One region of the Citrobacter sp. GW821-FHT07H02 genome, then DNA from elsewhere that is predicted to be linked to it. Evidence: predicted binding sites of a transcription regulator. Region 1 holds the regulator's gene; each other region holds the start of a gene.
What was found. Region 1 encodes CRP, which controls carbon source genes, mostly activating them, when cyclic AMP is high. Its sites were predicted from a motif close to ATGTGANNNNNNTCACAT; they were not measured.
Positions count from the first base shown of each region.

Region 2: drpB (cell division protein DrpB) is a predicted target of CRP. The motif match lies at 2,187-2,204, and genes of this name have one in related genera.
Region 3: aaeR (HTH-type transcriptional activator AaeR) is a predicted target of CRP. The motif match lies at 3,174-3,191, and genes of this name have one in related genera.

Region 1 is NZ_JBWKPZ010000002.1:380,628-385,643, reverse strand. Features, by position in the region: gene AC07NP_RS04905 (YheU family protein) at 1-79, shown strand, start outside; gene AC07NP_RS04900 (phosphoribulokinase) at 133-1,002, shown strand; gene AC07NP_RS04895 (OsmC family protein) at 1,049-1,453, opposite strand; gene crp (cAMP-activated global transcriptional regulator CRP) at 1,762-2,394, shown strand; gene AC07NP_RS04885 (YccS/YhfK family putative transporter) at 2,446-4,533, shown strand; gene argD (bifunctional acetylornithine/succinyldiaminopimelate transaminase) at 4,523-5,016, opposite strand, start outside.
Region 2 is NZ_JBWKPZ010000018.1:97,607-102,622, reverse strand. Features, by position in the region: partial or broken gene AC07NP_RS17165 (DNA cytosine methyltransferase) at 1-242, shown strand, start outside; gene ompC (porin OmpC) at 448-1,626, opposite strand; gene drpB (cell division protein DrpB) at 2,264-2,554, shown strand; gene AC07NP_RS17150 (phosphohydrolase) at 2,584-3,276, shown strand; gene AC07NP_RS17145 (DNA cytosine methyltransferase) at 3,353-4,783, shown strand; gene AC07NP_RS17140 (very short patch repair endonuclease) at 4,764-5,016, shown strand, end outside.
Region 3 is NZ_JBWKPZ010000025.1:34,660-39,675, reverse strand. Features, by position in the region: gene yhdP (AsmA2 domain-containing protein YhdP) at 1-625, shown strand, start outside; gene tldD (metalloprotease TldD) at 701-2,146, shown strand; gene aaeR (HTH-type transcriptional activator AaeR) at 2,227-3,156, opposite strand; gene aaeX (p-hydroxybenzoic acid efflux pump operon protein AaeX) at 3,339-3,542, shown strand; gene aaeA (p-hydroxybenzoic acid efflux pump subunit AaeA) at 3,550-4,482, shown strand; gene aaeB (p-hydroxybenzoic acid efflux pump subunit AaeB) at 4,488-5,016, shown strand, end outside.

The DNA of each region.
Region 1 (5,016 bases):
GTGTGGCGAGGCCGTTCTGGTGTGGTCCGAACTCCACGAAACGGTCAATATTATGCCCAAAAAGCAGTTGCACGAGTAATCCCCCGCTGAGGGCCGACTATACTAAAACGAGTGTTTATTCATGGAGTTGTTATGTCTGCCAAACATCCAGTGATTGCGGTAACAGGGTCCAGCGGCGCGGGGACCACCACCACCAGCCTCGCGTTCCGTAAAATTTTTTCACAGTTAAATCTGCGTGCCGCCGAGGTGGAAGGCGACAGTTTTCACCGCTATACCCGCCCGGAAATGGACATGGCGATCCGCAAAGCGCGGGACGCCGGGCGGCATATCAGTTATTTCGGCCCCGAAGCCAATGATTTTGGCCTGCTGGAACAAACGTTCAGCGAGTACGGACAAGTGGGCAAAGGCCAGTCGCGGAAATATCTGCATACCTACGATGAAGCAGTACCGTGGAATCAGGTGCCGGGAACCTTCACGCCGTGGCAACCCTTGCCTGAACCGACCGACGTCCTGTTCTATGAAGGGCTGCACGGCGGCGTAGTGACGCCGCACCATAACGTGGCGCGCCATGTGGATTTACTGGTTGGCGTAGTACCGATCGTGAACCTGGAGTGGATACAAAAACTGATCCGCGACACCAGCGAGCGCGGACACTCCCGCGAGGCGGTGATGGATTCGGTGGTTCGCTCAATGGATGATTACATCAACTACATCACCCCGCAGTTCTCCCGTACGCATATTAACTTCCAGCGTGTACCCACGGTAGACACCTCGAATCCCTTTGCGGCAAAAGGCATCCCGTCATTAGACGAGAGCTTTGTCGTTATTCATTTTCGTAATCTGGAAGGGATCGATTTTCCCTGGTTGCTGGCGATGCTTCAGGGTTCATTCATTTCCCACATCAATACATTAGTCGTGCCGGGCGGCAAAATGGGACTGGCGATGGAGTTGATTATGCTGCCGCTGGTTCAGCGACTGATGGAAGGCAAAAAAATCGAATAATGCGCAGCGTTGCCGGATAAGCGTCACGCCCTCCGGCAACCTGAGATCACGCGGCAATCACTTCGTATGAGTGCGTGATATTCACCGCTTTTTCCAGCATCAACGCAACAGAACAATATTTTTCTGCAGAAAGATCAACAGCGCGCGAAACGGCGGCGTCTTTCAGGTCATTGCCAGTCACAATGAAATGCAGATTGATATGCGTGAACAGGCGCGGCGCCTCTTCACGACGCTCGGAAGTGAGCTTCACTTCGCAGTTGGTCACATCCTGGCGTCCCTTTTGCAGAATAGACACCACATCAATCGCACTGCAGCCACCCGCGGCCATTAACACCATTTCCATCGGACTCGGCGCTTTATCACCGGAGTTACCATCCATCAAAATTTGGTGGCCGGAAGCAGACTCTCCCAGGAAGGTTAGCCCTTCGACCCATTTCACACGCGCTTGCATATTTCGTAACTCCAATGTTTCAATTTTCCTGACAGATTACGCGGACATAACAAATCTCGCAATGGAAGGCGACCTGCATCATGCTGAAGCGAGACACCAGGAGACACACGGCGAAAGCTATGCTAAAACAGTCAGGATGCTACAGTAATACATTGACGTACTGCATGTATGCAGAGGACATCACATTACAGGCTGCAGTACATTTTTAGCAGCCCCCTTCCCTGGCAGCGGGAAGCATATTTTGGCAACCCCAGAGACAGCGTCGTTTTCTGGCTCTGGAGACAGCTTATAACAGAGGATAACCGCGCATGGTGCTTGGCAAACCGCAAACAGACCCGACTCTCGAATGGTTCTTGTCTCATTGCCACATTCATAAGTACCCGTCGAAGAGCACGCTGATTCACCAGGGTGAAAAAGCAGAAACGTTGTACTACATCGTTAAAGGCTCAGTGGCAGTGCTGATTAAAGACGAAGAAGGGAAAGAGATGATCCTTTCTTATCTGAATCAGGGCGATTTCATTGGCGAATTAGGCCTGTTTGAAGAAGGCCAGGAACGCAGTGCATGGGTACGTGCAAAAACGGCCTGTGAAGTCGCTGAAATCTCCTACAAAAAATTTCGCCAACTGATCCAGGTGAACCCGGATATTCTGATGCGCCTGTCTTCCCAGATGGCTCGTCGCCTGCAAGTTACGTCCGAAAAAGTCGGCAACCTTGCCTTCCTCGACGTAACTGGTCGTATCGCTCAGACTCTGCTGAACCTGGCGAAGCAACCCGATGCGATGACTCACCCGGACGGCATGCAAATCAAAATCACCCGTCAGGAGATCGGTCAGATCGTTGGCTGTTCTCGCGAAACCGTTGGTCGTATTCTGAAAATGCTGGAAGATCAGAACCTGATCTCCGCGCACGGTAAGACCATCGTCGTCTACGGCACTCGTTAACCCCGTCGAAATGGCGTATTACCCTGTAATGCGCCATTTTTGTTGGCACCGATGTGGCGAAGACTGATTTATCACCCTGAAATCAACTACGCACTGCGGCAAACGCTGGTGCTGTGTTTGCCTGTGGCGATCGGCCTTATCATTGGCCAGTTGCATCTGGGATTGCTCTTTTCTCTCGTTCCCGCCTGCTGCAACATTGCCGGGCTTGATACTCCCCACAAACGCTTTTTCAAACGCTTAGTCATTGGCGCATCGCTGTTTGCCGGATGCAGCCTGGCCATGCAGCTACTGCTCGCGCAAGCAATACCGCTACCGCTGATTCTGACGGGTTTAACGCTGATTCTTGGCGTGACGGCGGAACTCAGCGCCTTGCATGCCCGACTCCTGCCTGCCTCGCTTATCGCCGCTATTTTCACGCTAAGCCTGGCCGGTAACATGCCCGTCTGGGAGCCGTTGCTGATCTATGCCCTGGGCACCCTGTGGTACGGGCTTTTTAACTGGTTTTGGTTCTGGCTCTGGCGTGAACAACCGCTACGCGAGTCACTCAGTTTGTTGTACCGCGAGCTGGCCGACTACTGCGAAGCCAAATACAGTCTGCTCACCCAGCATGCCGATCCTGAAAAAGCGCTGCCGCCCTTGTTGGTACGCCAACAGAAGGCGGTGGATCTCATCACCCAGTGTTACCAGCAAATGCACATGCTGTCGGCACATCACAATAATGAATATAAACGCCTGCTGCGGGCCTTCCAGGAAGCGCTGGACTTACAGGAACATATCTCCGTCAGTCTGCATCAGCCAGAAGAGGTGCAAAAGCTGGTCGAACGCAGCCATGCGGAGCAGGTGATTCGCTGGAACGCGCAAACGGTCGCTGCGCGCTTGCGCATCCTGGCGGATGACATTCTGTATCACCGCCTGCCGACTCGCTTTAGCATGGAAAAGCAGATTGGCGCGCTGGAGAAAATCGCCAACCAGCATCCCGATAACCCGGTGGGTCAGTTCTGTTACTGGCACTTTAGCCGCATTGCCCGTGTATTGCGGACCCAACGCCCACTCTATGCCCGCGACCTGATGGCGGATAAACAACGCCGACTCCCGCTGATCCCGGCCCTAAAAAACTATCTGTCCTTCAAATCGCCCGCTTTGCGAAATGCCGGGCGCATCAGCGTAATGCTGAGTATCGCCAGCCTGATGGGCAGCGCGTTACATCTGCCGAAACCGTACTGGATCCTGATGACGGTGCTGTTTGTAACGCAAAACGGCTACGGCGCGACGCGGGTTCGCATACTACACCGTTCGGCGGGCACGCTGGTTGGACTGGTGATTGCGGGTGTGACGCTACACTTCCACATCCCTGAAGGCTTCACGCTGGCGGGCATGCTGGTCATTACGCTGGTGAGTTATCTGATCATTCGTAAAAACTACGGCTGGGCAACGGTTGGGTTTACGGTCACTGCGGTGTATACCCTGCAATTGCTGACGTTAAATGGCGAGCAGTACATTGTGCCGCGGTTTATTGATACGGTGATTGGCTGCCTGATCGCGTTTGGCGGAACGGTCTGGCTCTGGCCGCAGTGGCAGAGCGGTCTGTTGCGCAAAAACGCCCACGACGCGCTGGAAGCTGACCAGGAAGCCATCCGCCTGATCCTCAGCAGCAATCCACAGGCAACGCCGCTCGCGTATCAGCGTATGCGTGTCAATCAGGCGCACAACACGCTGTACAACTCGCTGAATCAGTCCATGCAGGAACCCGGATTTAACGCGCACTATCTGGCAGATATGAAACTGTGGGTAACGCACAGCCAGTTTATTGTCGAGCACATCAATGCAATGACCACACTGGCGCGGGAACATACGATGCTGACGCCAGACCTTGCGCAACGCTATCTGGAATCGTGCGAAATTGCGCTCCAGCGCTGCCAGCAGCGTCTGGAGTATGACGGACCGGGCAGTTCTGGCGATGTGAATATTCTGGAAGCGCCAGAGACGCTCTCCCATGGGCCATTAAGTACCCTGGAACAACACCTGCAGCGCATACTGGGCCACCTGAACACCATGCACACCATTTCGTCGGTCGCCTGGCGTCAACGGCCTCACCACGGGATCTGGCTCAGCCGTCGGTTACGGGATATTAAGAGCTAACGACTTTCGCGACGGCCTGCGCGAAACGCTGCATTCCCTCGTCGATATCCGCCTCTTCCACCACCAGCGAAGGGGCGAAGCGCATCACATCCGGACCGGCATTCAGCACCATCACGCCTTCATTCGCGCCCGCATAAAGAAACTCACGCGCTCGTCCCTGATATTGCGGCTTCAACTCTGCCCCAATCAGCAATCCCATCCCGCGAATGTCGCTGAAAACGTCGTACTGCTCGTCAATTTTCTGCAAATGCTGAACAAATTTCTGCCGTTTCGTCTGAATGCCGTCCAGCACGTCTGGCGTGTTAATAATATCGAACGCTGCGCCAGCAACCGCGCAGGCCAGCGGGTTACCACCGTAGGTGGAACCATGGGAACCGACGTGAAACGCAGAGGCAATCTCCTGCGTGGTCAGCATGGCGCTCACCGGGAACCCGCCGCCAAGCGCCTTGGCGCTGGTCAGAATATCCGGCGTCACGCCATAGT
Region 2 (5,016 bases), on a different contig from region 1:
AAGTAGATAGCGTTATGAAGCGCATTGTAGATATTGGCATGCGCATGTTGCAGCCGCATGAACTCTACCGCGCTCAAGGCTTCCTGGAGTGGTACATCATCGATCAGGATTATCGGGGTCAGAAATACGCGAAGGACAAGCAGGTAGCGCGATGTGGTAACGCTGTTCCGCCGCCATTTGCAGAGGCATTAGTGCGAGCTAATTTACCTGAGCTTTGTCAGCATAAAGAGATTGCCGCTTAATAAAACACAGTTAATTCAACCCGCTACGGCGGGTTATTTTTCATCAATGCTGACATGAACTAACAGTTTGTGCTTAAGACAGAGCGTAGTCTGGATAATGACTTTATTCACTGGACGATATCGGTGGTGATTATTTATCACGGTGATAGGTGAAAGGCGGGGGGATAAAAAAGCCCGCGCAACGCGGGCCTGGGAAGACGGGAAGTTAGAACTGGTAAACCAGACCAACAGCAACGATGTCATCTGTTGCGATGCCGTTGTCAGCATAAAACTCGTCATCTTCATCCAACAGGTTGATTTTATAATCAACATAGGTGGACATGTTTTTGTTGAAGTAGTAGGTCGCACCAACTTCAACGTATTTGACCAAATCTTTGTCGGTGTAACGAGGGTTGCCTTTACTATCGTGATCCCAACCACCTAAATCTGAGCCTTTAGATTGCAGGTAGGCCAGAGAAGGACGCAGACCAAAGTCGAACTGGTACTGTGCAACGGCTTCAAAGTTCTTTGTTTTATTGGCGATGCCACCTTCACTACCATCACCACTGCCGTAGTACGTCATGTTGCGAGTTTCTGCATACATTGTTGCCAGATAAATGTTATTAGCATCATATTTAGCGCCAACGGTCCAGGCTTCTGCCGTTTCGCCACCGGCATAGCTGTTAGCATGAGAACGATCCCCGTAACCACGAGTCACCTGATCATCAGTACGGTCTGAGGCAGAATATGCAGCACCCAGACTTAAACCAAAGTCAAAGTCATAGGAGGTAGACATACCGAAACCATCACCGTTTTCTTTGGCTAATTTACGGCCCTGGCTGTTACCAGAACCTTCCTGGCCAGCACTGCTGCCTTCATTATTACCCTGATACTGTAATGCAAAGTTCAAACCGTCTACCTGGCCGAAGAACCCATTATTACGATAAGTAGCAACGCCGTTAGCACGACCTAACATGAACACATCAGTCTGAGTGTAGGTATCGCCACCATACTCTGGCAGCATATCAGTCCATGCCTCTACGTCGTAAACTACGCCATAATTACGACCATAATCAAAGGTGCCATTCTGGCCAAAACCTAAACCCGCAAAGCCCAGACGAGTCCAGGAGTCGCCTTTGTCACCTTCAGTACCATTTGCCTGAATGTTATATTCCCACTGACCGTAACCAGTGAACTGATCTGCGATCTGCGTTTCACCTTTGAAACCGAAACGGACATAAGTCATGTCACCGTCACTGCCGGTATCGTCAGAGAAGTAGTGCAGACCATCAACCTTTCCGTATAGATCGAGTTTATTGCCGTCTTTATTATATACTTCAGCCGCATTTGCTGCGCCTGCCGCTAATAATGCCGGGACAAGCAATGCCAGAACTTTTCTTTTCATTATATATATCCTTATGATAATAATTCGTATGAATATGTACTCTATCCGGGGGAGTACATTGAGATACTATTCTATGAAGTTCATTGTTTTTTAAAAATAACATGTAACAAATCTATTTAAAATAATTCAAATTGTTTCTGAAGACTTTATTATAAATAATTAAATATGGCTCAGTTTGTTTTTATTGTCTGTAATTATGTTTAACTTTCATTTGGTTATGATTTGTCTCACTAAAATTATCTGAATTAATAATATTGAGTGTATTAATAATGTTTGTCTGTGGTATTTGGTTCAGGAAAAAACGGCAGAGATGCCGGCAATGAAGTATTGCTAAAGTGAATAGTAAATGGATAATAACGGGCTATTCTGGCATAAAATTAAAATGATGCGCTGTTGTTAATTTCATTCATGAGATTAATAATTTAAATCTCTGCTGTTGACACTTTTTGTTTCTTGTCTGGACTGACAAGGCTTTCGAAGCCTTAACTAAAATTGCCTGAGATCAATGTATATGTAAAATAAATAACCAAAGCTCGTATAGCGCCTTACTTCACAGTTGAATGTGATTATAATCACAAAGTTGTGTAAATTTCGTCGTTTTAGTTACATCACGAAAGCGGAGTATAAATTGACCAATATGGAAGAAAAAGCAAACCGCAGTCTGGGCGGAAAACTGGCGTTGTGGGTTTTTTATGCTTTTTGCAGCTATTTTGTCTGGGCCATGGCGCGGTATATCTGGGTGATGAGCAACCTTCAGTCAGTGCCTGTTCCTGGCATGGAGAGTGATCTGGGGTCAACGGCAGGCAAGTGGCTGGGAGCTTTGCTGGGATTTGTTGTGTTGAGCCTGGTGGGCGTCATCCTGGGGGGAATTGCATGGTACACAAGACCTCGTGATATTCGGCGTGAAGGTGGCAGAGAAAGTTGCTAACGTGAAGCCTTTACACGAGGAGAGGCGACATGAGTCTGCAACAGTGGCAACGAGAGTTTGAGAGTTGGCTTAGCGATCATCATCGGGAGCAGGACGCTGCCCATGATATTTTTCATTTTCGTCGTGTCTGGGCGACAGCGCAAAAACTGTCTGCTCATGAAACGGTAGACGGATTAGTGGTGCTGACGGCATGTTACTTTCATGACATTATCAGCCTCCCTAAAAACCATCCTGAACGCCACCGTTCGTCCGTGTTAGCGGCGAAAGAGGCCAGCCGTATATTAATGAATGATTTCCCGTCATTCCCCCCATCACGGATACCCGCGGTCGTTCATGCGATCGAGGCCCACAGTTTTAGCGCAAAAATTGTACCAACCACGCTCGAGGCGAAAATCGTGCAGGATGCCGACCGGTTGGAAGCCCTCGGTGCCATTGGCCTGGCCCGCGTATTTGCGGTATCGGGGGCGCTGGGCGTGGCATTGTTTGATGCCGAGGATCCTTTTGCCCAGAACCGTTCCCTCAACGATAAACAGTTTGCGCTCGACCATTTCCAGAGCAAATTACTGGTGCTGCCGAAAACCATGCAAACAGCCAAAGGAAAAGCGCTGGCGAAGCACAACGCCGATTTCCTGGTGGCGTATATGGCGAAACTGAGCGCAGAGCTGAACGGTGAGTATGAATCGCTGGATCACACCGTTATTCAGTCTTTTAGCGCTGACTGATAGCGTTCACACCCGAAACGTAAATACCTTCATTTTATGTTAACCTGTCGAATATCAATTTTGGCCGGTCAAATGTATGCAGGATAATCTTTCAGTTACAGGCGTTCAGGATCTGATGACAGACAATACCGGCATCGCGGTTCAGGCGATGCTGGATAAATTGCTGGAAATCTACGATGTGAAAACGCTGGTGGCGCACCTTAATAGCGTTGGGGAGAATCACTGGAGCCCGGCCATTTTAAAACGCGTCGTGGCGAATGCCGCATGGCATCGGTTGAGTGATAACGAATTTGCCCATCTTAAAACGTTGCTACCGACGCCGCCGGCGCATCATCCCCATTATGCTTTTCGCTTTATCGATCTTTTCGCCGGAATAGGCGGAATACGCCGTGGATTTGAAGCGATAGGCGGGCAATGCGTGTTTACCAGCGAATGGAATAAACACGCAGTGCGAACGTATAAAGCAAACTGTTACTGCGATCCCCAGACGCATCACTTCAATGAAGATATTCGTGATATTACCCTGAGTCATCATGATGGCGTGACGGACCAGCAGGCCGCCGAACATATTCGCCAGCATATACCGCAGCACGATGTTCTGTTGGCGGGGTTTCCTTGTCAGCCGTTTTCACTCGCCGGGGTATCAAAGAAAAATGCGATGGGCCGTGCGCATGGTTTTGCCTGTGATACGCAGGGCACGCTGTTCTTTGATGTGGTGCGGATCATTGATGCCTGTCGTCCCGCGATTTTCGTGCTTGAGAACGTGAAGAACCTGAAGAGTCACGATCAGGGCAAAACGTTCCGTATTATTATGCAGACGCTTGATGAACTGGGCTACGACGTGGCGGATGCCGCCGATAATGGTCCTGATGATCCGAAGATCATCGATGGGCGGCATTTCTTGCCCCAGCATCGCGAACGTATCGTCCTGGTAGGGTTTCGGCGAGATCTGAACCTGAAAGCCGATTTTACATTGCGGGATATTGTGACGCGCTATCCGCAGCGTCGTGTCACGCTTGCTGAACTGCTGGAACCCGCCGTTGAAGCAAAATACGTTCTGACGCCGGTCCTGTGGAAGTATCTGTACCGCTATGCGAAAAAACACCAGGCGCGGGGAAATGGATTTGGTTACGGGATGGTCTATCCCTCAAACCCTGATAGCGTGACGAGAACGCTGTCTGCGCGTTATTACAAAGATGGCGCAGAAATCTTGATCGATCGCGGCTGGGATATGGCCCTGGGCGAGCGTGATTTTGACGATCCGCAGAACCAACAGTATCGTCCACGCAGATTAACGCCCAGAGAGTGCGCCCGGTTAATGGGTTTTGAGACGCCGCAGGGTTATCAGTTCCGTATCCCGGTGTCAGACACCCAGGCGTATCGTCAGTTTGGCAACTCTGTTGTGGTTCCCGCATTTGCCGCCGTGGCCAAATTGCTGGAACCGAAAATTAAACAGGCCGTTGCGCTGCGCCAGCAAGAGAGTCAGCATGGCGGACGTACACGATAAGGCGACGCGCAGTAAAAATATGCGGGCGATAGCGACCCGCGATACGGCGATCGAACGGCGCCTCGCCAGCCTGCTGACTGAACAGGGAATTGCATTTCGCGTGCAGGATGCCACCCTTCCCGGACGTCCGGATTTTGTCGTCGACGAGTACCGCTGCGTCATTTTCACCCACGGGTGTTTCTGGCATCACCACGATTGCTACCTGTTCAAAATGCCTGCCACCCGCACCGAAT
Region 3 (5,016 bases), on a different contig from region 1:
CGGTAACAAGATTGACGCCGCTGTGGGATTCTTTGGTTTCTCAACACCGATTCGTAATGCGTCGTTTAATGTGGATTACGATCTGCACTGGCGTAACCCGCCGTGGCAGCCCGAAGAATCCTCGCTTAACGGTATTTTAAAAGTGCATCTTGGCAAAGGTGAGATCACGGAGCTGAGCACCGGTCATGCCGGTCAATTGCTGCGTTTGCTGAGTTTTGATGCCCTGTTACGTAAGCTGCGTTTTGATTTCAGTGATACCTTTAACGAAGGTTTTTATTTCGATTCCATTCGCAGTACGGCGTGGATTAAAGACGGCGTCCTGAATACAGACGACACGCTGGTGGATGGCCTGGAGGCCGATATCGCCATGAAGGGGTCGGTGAATCTGGTGCGCCGGGAGCTCAATCTGGAAGCGGTTGTGGCGCCGGAGATCTCCGCGACAGTGGGCGTGGCGGCTGCGTTTGCGGTTAACCCGATTGTCGGCGCGGCAGTGTTTGCCGCCAGTAAAGTGCTGGGGCCGTTGTGGAGCAAAGTGTCGATTCTGCGCTACCGCATCACGGGTCCGGTAGACAAACCGCAGATTAACGAAGTCCTGCGCCAGGCGCGTAAAGAAAGCCCGCAATGATTTGACGGGGGCGAGTAATTGCCCCAATCTCAGTAAATAGAACTTCTACCGCAGTAACTAACGAGTAGCAAAACGATGAGTCTGAACCTGGTAAGTGAACAATTGCTAGCAGCGAATGGCCTGAAACATCAGGATCTGTTCGCTATTCTGGGCCAACTGGCCGAACGCCGTCTTGATTACGGCGATCTCTATTTTCAGTCGAGCTATCACGAATCCTGGGTTTTAGAAGACCGCATCATTAAAGATGGTTCTTACAACATCGATCAGGGCGTCGGTGTACGTGCGGTCAGCGGTGAAAAAACCGGATTTGCTTACGCGGATCAGATAAGCCTGCTGGCGCTTGAACAAAGTGCTCACGCGGCGCGTACCATTGTGCGGGACAGTGGGGACGGTAAAGTGAAAACGCTGGGTGCCGTGGAGCATCAGGCGCTTTATACCTCCGCTGATCCGCTGCAGAGCATGAGCCGTGAAGAGAAGCTGGACATTCTGCGTCGCGTGGACAAAGTGGCGCGTGAAGCCGACAAACGAGTGCAGGAAGTGACTGCCAGCCTGACCGGCGTTTATGAGCTTATTCTGGTTGCTGCGACCGACGGTACGCTGGCGGCAGATGTTCGCCCGCTGGTGCGCCTGTCTGTCAGCGTACAGGTTGAAGAGGACGGCAAACGCGAGCGCGGTGCCAGCGGCGGCGGCGGTCGTTTTGGCTATGAGTTTTTCTTAGGCTCGCTGGACGGCGAAGTGCGCGCGGATGCGTGGGCAAAAGAAGCGGTACGTATGGCGCTGGTGAATCTCTCTGCGGTTGCTGCGCCGGCGGGAACGCTGCCGGTGGTATTGGGCGCAGGCTGGCCGGGCGTGTTGTTGCACGAAGCGGTAGGGCACGGACTGGAAGGCGATTTCAACCGTCGTGGCACGTCAGTGTTCAGCGGCCATATGGGTGAACTGGTGGCTTCTGAGCTTTGTACCGTGGTTGACGACGGCACGATGGTTGACCGTCGTGGATCTGTCGCCATCGATGACGAAGGGACGCCAGGCCAGTACAACGTATTGATTGAAAACGGCATTCTGAAAGGGTACATGCAGGATAAACTGAATGCGCGTTTGATGGGCGTTGCGCCGACAGGGAACGGGCGTCGTGAGTCTTATGCGCACCTGCCAATGCCGCGTATGACCAACACCTACATGTTGCCAGGAAAATCCACACCGCAGGAAATTATCGAATCGGTTGAATTCGGGATCTACGCGCCTAACTTTGGCGGCGGCCAGGTGGACATCACTTCCGGTAAGTTTGTGTTCTCGACCTCAGAAGCCTATCTGATCGAAAACGGAAAAGTGACGAAGCCGGTCAAAGGCGCCACGCTGATTGGCTCAGGTATTGAAGCCATGCAGCAAATTTCGATGGTCGGCAATGACCTGAAACTGGATAACGGCGTTGGCGTCTGCGGTAAGGAAGGGCAAAGCCTGCCGGTTGGCGTGGGTCAGCCGACGCTGAAGGTGGATAACCTGACGGTGGGTGGCACTGCCTGATTATCAGAGGCCGGATATACCCGGTCTGTGAATTTGATTCTTGCTCCAGGCCCGATACGCGCAGCGCTATCGGGCCTTTATTACTTTTCCTTTCCTCTGCCGTACATCCCCTGAAACAGCTTCGCCACGTCGACAAAGTAGTCCGTCAGATAGTTGATTACAACCTGCACTTTTAAGGGCAGTTTGTCTTTTTCGGTGTACAACGCGTAGACCGGACGGGGATCCGACTGATAACGGGGCAGTAAGATCTCAAGCTCTCCCCGATTGATCTCGTTGATCACCCACATCAGCGGGACGTAGGCGATCCCGGCACCTACCGTCAGCCAGCGGCTGAGCGTCATAGGATCGTTGGTCACGAATCTTCCCTGAGGGATTAGCCGGGTGGAGATCCCTTCCGGGGCGATCAGCTCAAATTCGTTATCCGGTCGCACGCTGTATTCCAGCCAGGAGTGGTTGCTGAGATCGGCGGGTTTTTCCGGTACGCCAAATTGTGCGAGATAGCTTTTTGCGGCGCAGACCACCATCGGCATGGCTCCCAGACGGCGAGAAAACAGGCTCGAGTCCTGCAACGCGCCGACCCGAATCACAACGTCCAGACCGTCGGCAATCAGGTCAGGGGCTGGAATACCTGTCACCAGGTTCACCGTGAGCCCGGGGTATTCTTTCAGCATCCTGGCGGTCAGTCCGGCAAGGACATTTTGCGCCATGGTTGAAGAACAACCGATACGCAACGTACCGATAGGGGTGTTGTTAAACGCATAGAGCTGCTCATGCACATCCTGGACTTCATGCAACATTCGGCGGCAGCCCTGGTAGTAAATTTTACCGGCTTCGGTAAGGCCAATGCTGCGAGTACTGCGGTTCAGCAGCTTCACCTGCAGTTCATCTTCCAGTTTTGCCACGGTCTGGCTAATGGAGGAGACGCTCATTTGTAGCTGTCTGGCAGCGGCGGTAAAGGAGCCAAATTCGACCACTTTGGCAAACACCGACATCCGTTTTAATCGTTCCATTATTCACTCTGGCTTAAAAGTGATTTAGATCACATATTATAGATAACAGCATAACAGTTACGCTAATATATTATTATTCAAATAACAGCAGTGTCGCTCTCGCCTGGCTTTCCTTGCCCTTCTCTGCGGTGACATTGGCTAATAACGCTATCGCCTGCACTCTCTCTACAATCAAGGTCAACATGAGTCTGTTTCCCGTTATCGTGGTGTTTGGGCTGTCCTTCCCACCGATATTTTTCGAACTTCTTTTATCACTGGCGATTTTCTGGCTGGTGCGCCGGGTGCTGGTACCGACAGGTATCTATGATTTCGTATGGCATCCGGCTCTGTTTAATACCGCGCTCTATTGCTGCCTTTTTTATCTGATATCGCGCATGTTTGTTTGAGGCTGAAGTGAAAACACTAACAAGAAAAATCTCCCGTACGGCCATTACGCTGGTACTGGTCATCCTGGCTTTTATCGCCATTTTTCGTGCCTGGGTTTATTACACCGAGTCACCGTGGACGCGCGATGCGCGTTTCAGCGCGGATGTGGTGGCCATTGCGCCAGATGTGGCAGGACTTATCACCCATGTTAATGTTCGCGATAACCAACTGGTGAAAAAGGATCAGGTGCTGTTCACCATCGATCAGCCGCGCTATATAAAGGCGCTTGAAGAGGCCGAAGCCGATGTGGCGTATTACCAGGTGTTGTCGCAGGAAAAACGCCTGGAGGCCGGTCGCCGCAACCGTCTTGGCGTTCAGGCGATGTCTCGTGAAGAGATCGATCAGGCCAACAACGTTCTGCAAACCGTATTACACCAGCTCGCGAGAGCGCAGGCTACCCGTGACCTGGCGAAATTAGATCTCGAACGGACCGTGATTCGCGCACCGGCAGACGGTTGGATAACCAACCTGAACGTCTATACCGGTGAGTTTATTACCCGTGGTTCCACGGCAGTTGCTCTGGTGAAACAGAACTCTTTTTATGTCCTGGCGTATATGGAGGAAACCAAGCTGGAGGGCGTTCATCCGGGCTATCGTGCGGAAATTACGCCGCTGGGCAGTAATCGGGTATTAAAAGGAAGTGTGGACAGTGTGGCGGCGGGGGTCACGAATGCCAGCAGTACCCGCGATGCGAAGGGCATGGCGACGATTGATTCCAACCTCGAATGGGTGCGACTGGCGCAGCGTGTTCCGGTGCGGATCCGTCTTGATGACCAGCAGAACAATCTGTGGCCAGCAGGTACAACGGCGACGGTCGTGATTACCGGTCAGCAGGATCGTGATGAAAGTCAGGACTCCTTCTTTCGCAAATTAGCGCATCGTCTGCGCGAGTTTGGTTAATCATGATGGGGATGTTCACCATCGCCAGCCAACACGTTCGCTTTGCGATAAAGCTGGCGTGCGCGATTGTGCTGGCTCTGTTTGTTGGCTTTCACTTTCAGCTTGAAACGCCGCGCTGGGCGGTACTGACTGCGGCGCTTGTTGCAGCGGGTCCGGCGTTTGCTGCCGGAGGCGAACCGTATTCTGGCGCCATCCGCTATCGCGGTATGTTGCGCATCATCGGAACCTTTATCGGCTGTATCGCCGCGCTGGCGATCATCATCACCATGATTCGCGCACCGCTGCTGATGATTCTGGTGTGCTGTATCTGGGCGGGATTTTGCACCTGGATCTCTTCTCTGGTGCGCCTTGAAAACTCCTATGCATGGGGGCTTTCGGGGTATACCGCACTTATTATCGTCATCACCATTCAAACGGAACCGCTATTGACGCCGCAGTTCGCCCTTGAGCGCTGTAGCGAGATTGTGATTGGTATCGTCTGCGCCATCATCGCGGATCTGATTTTCTCTCCACGATCGGTGAAGCAAGAGGTTG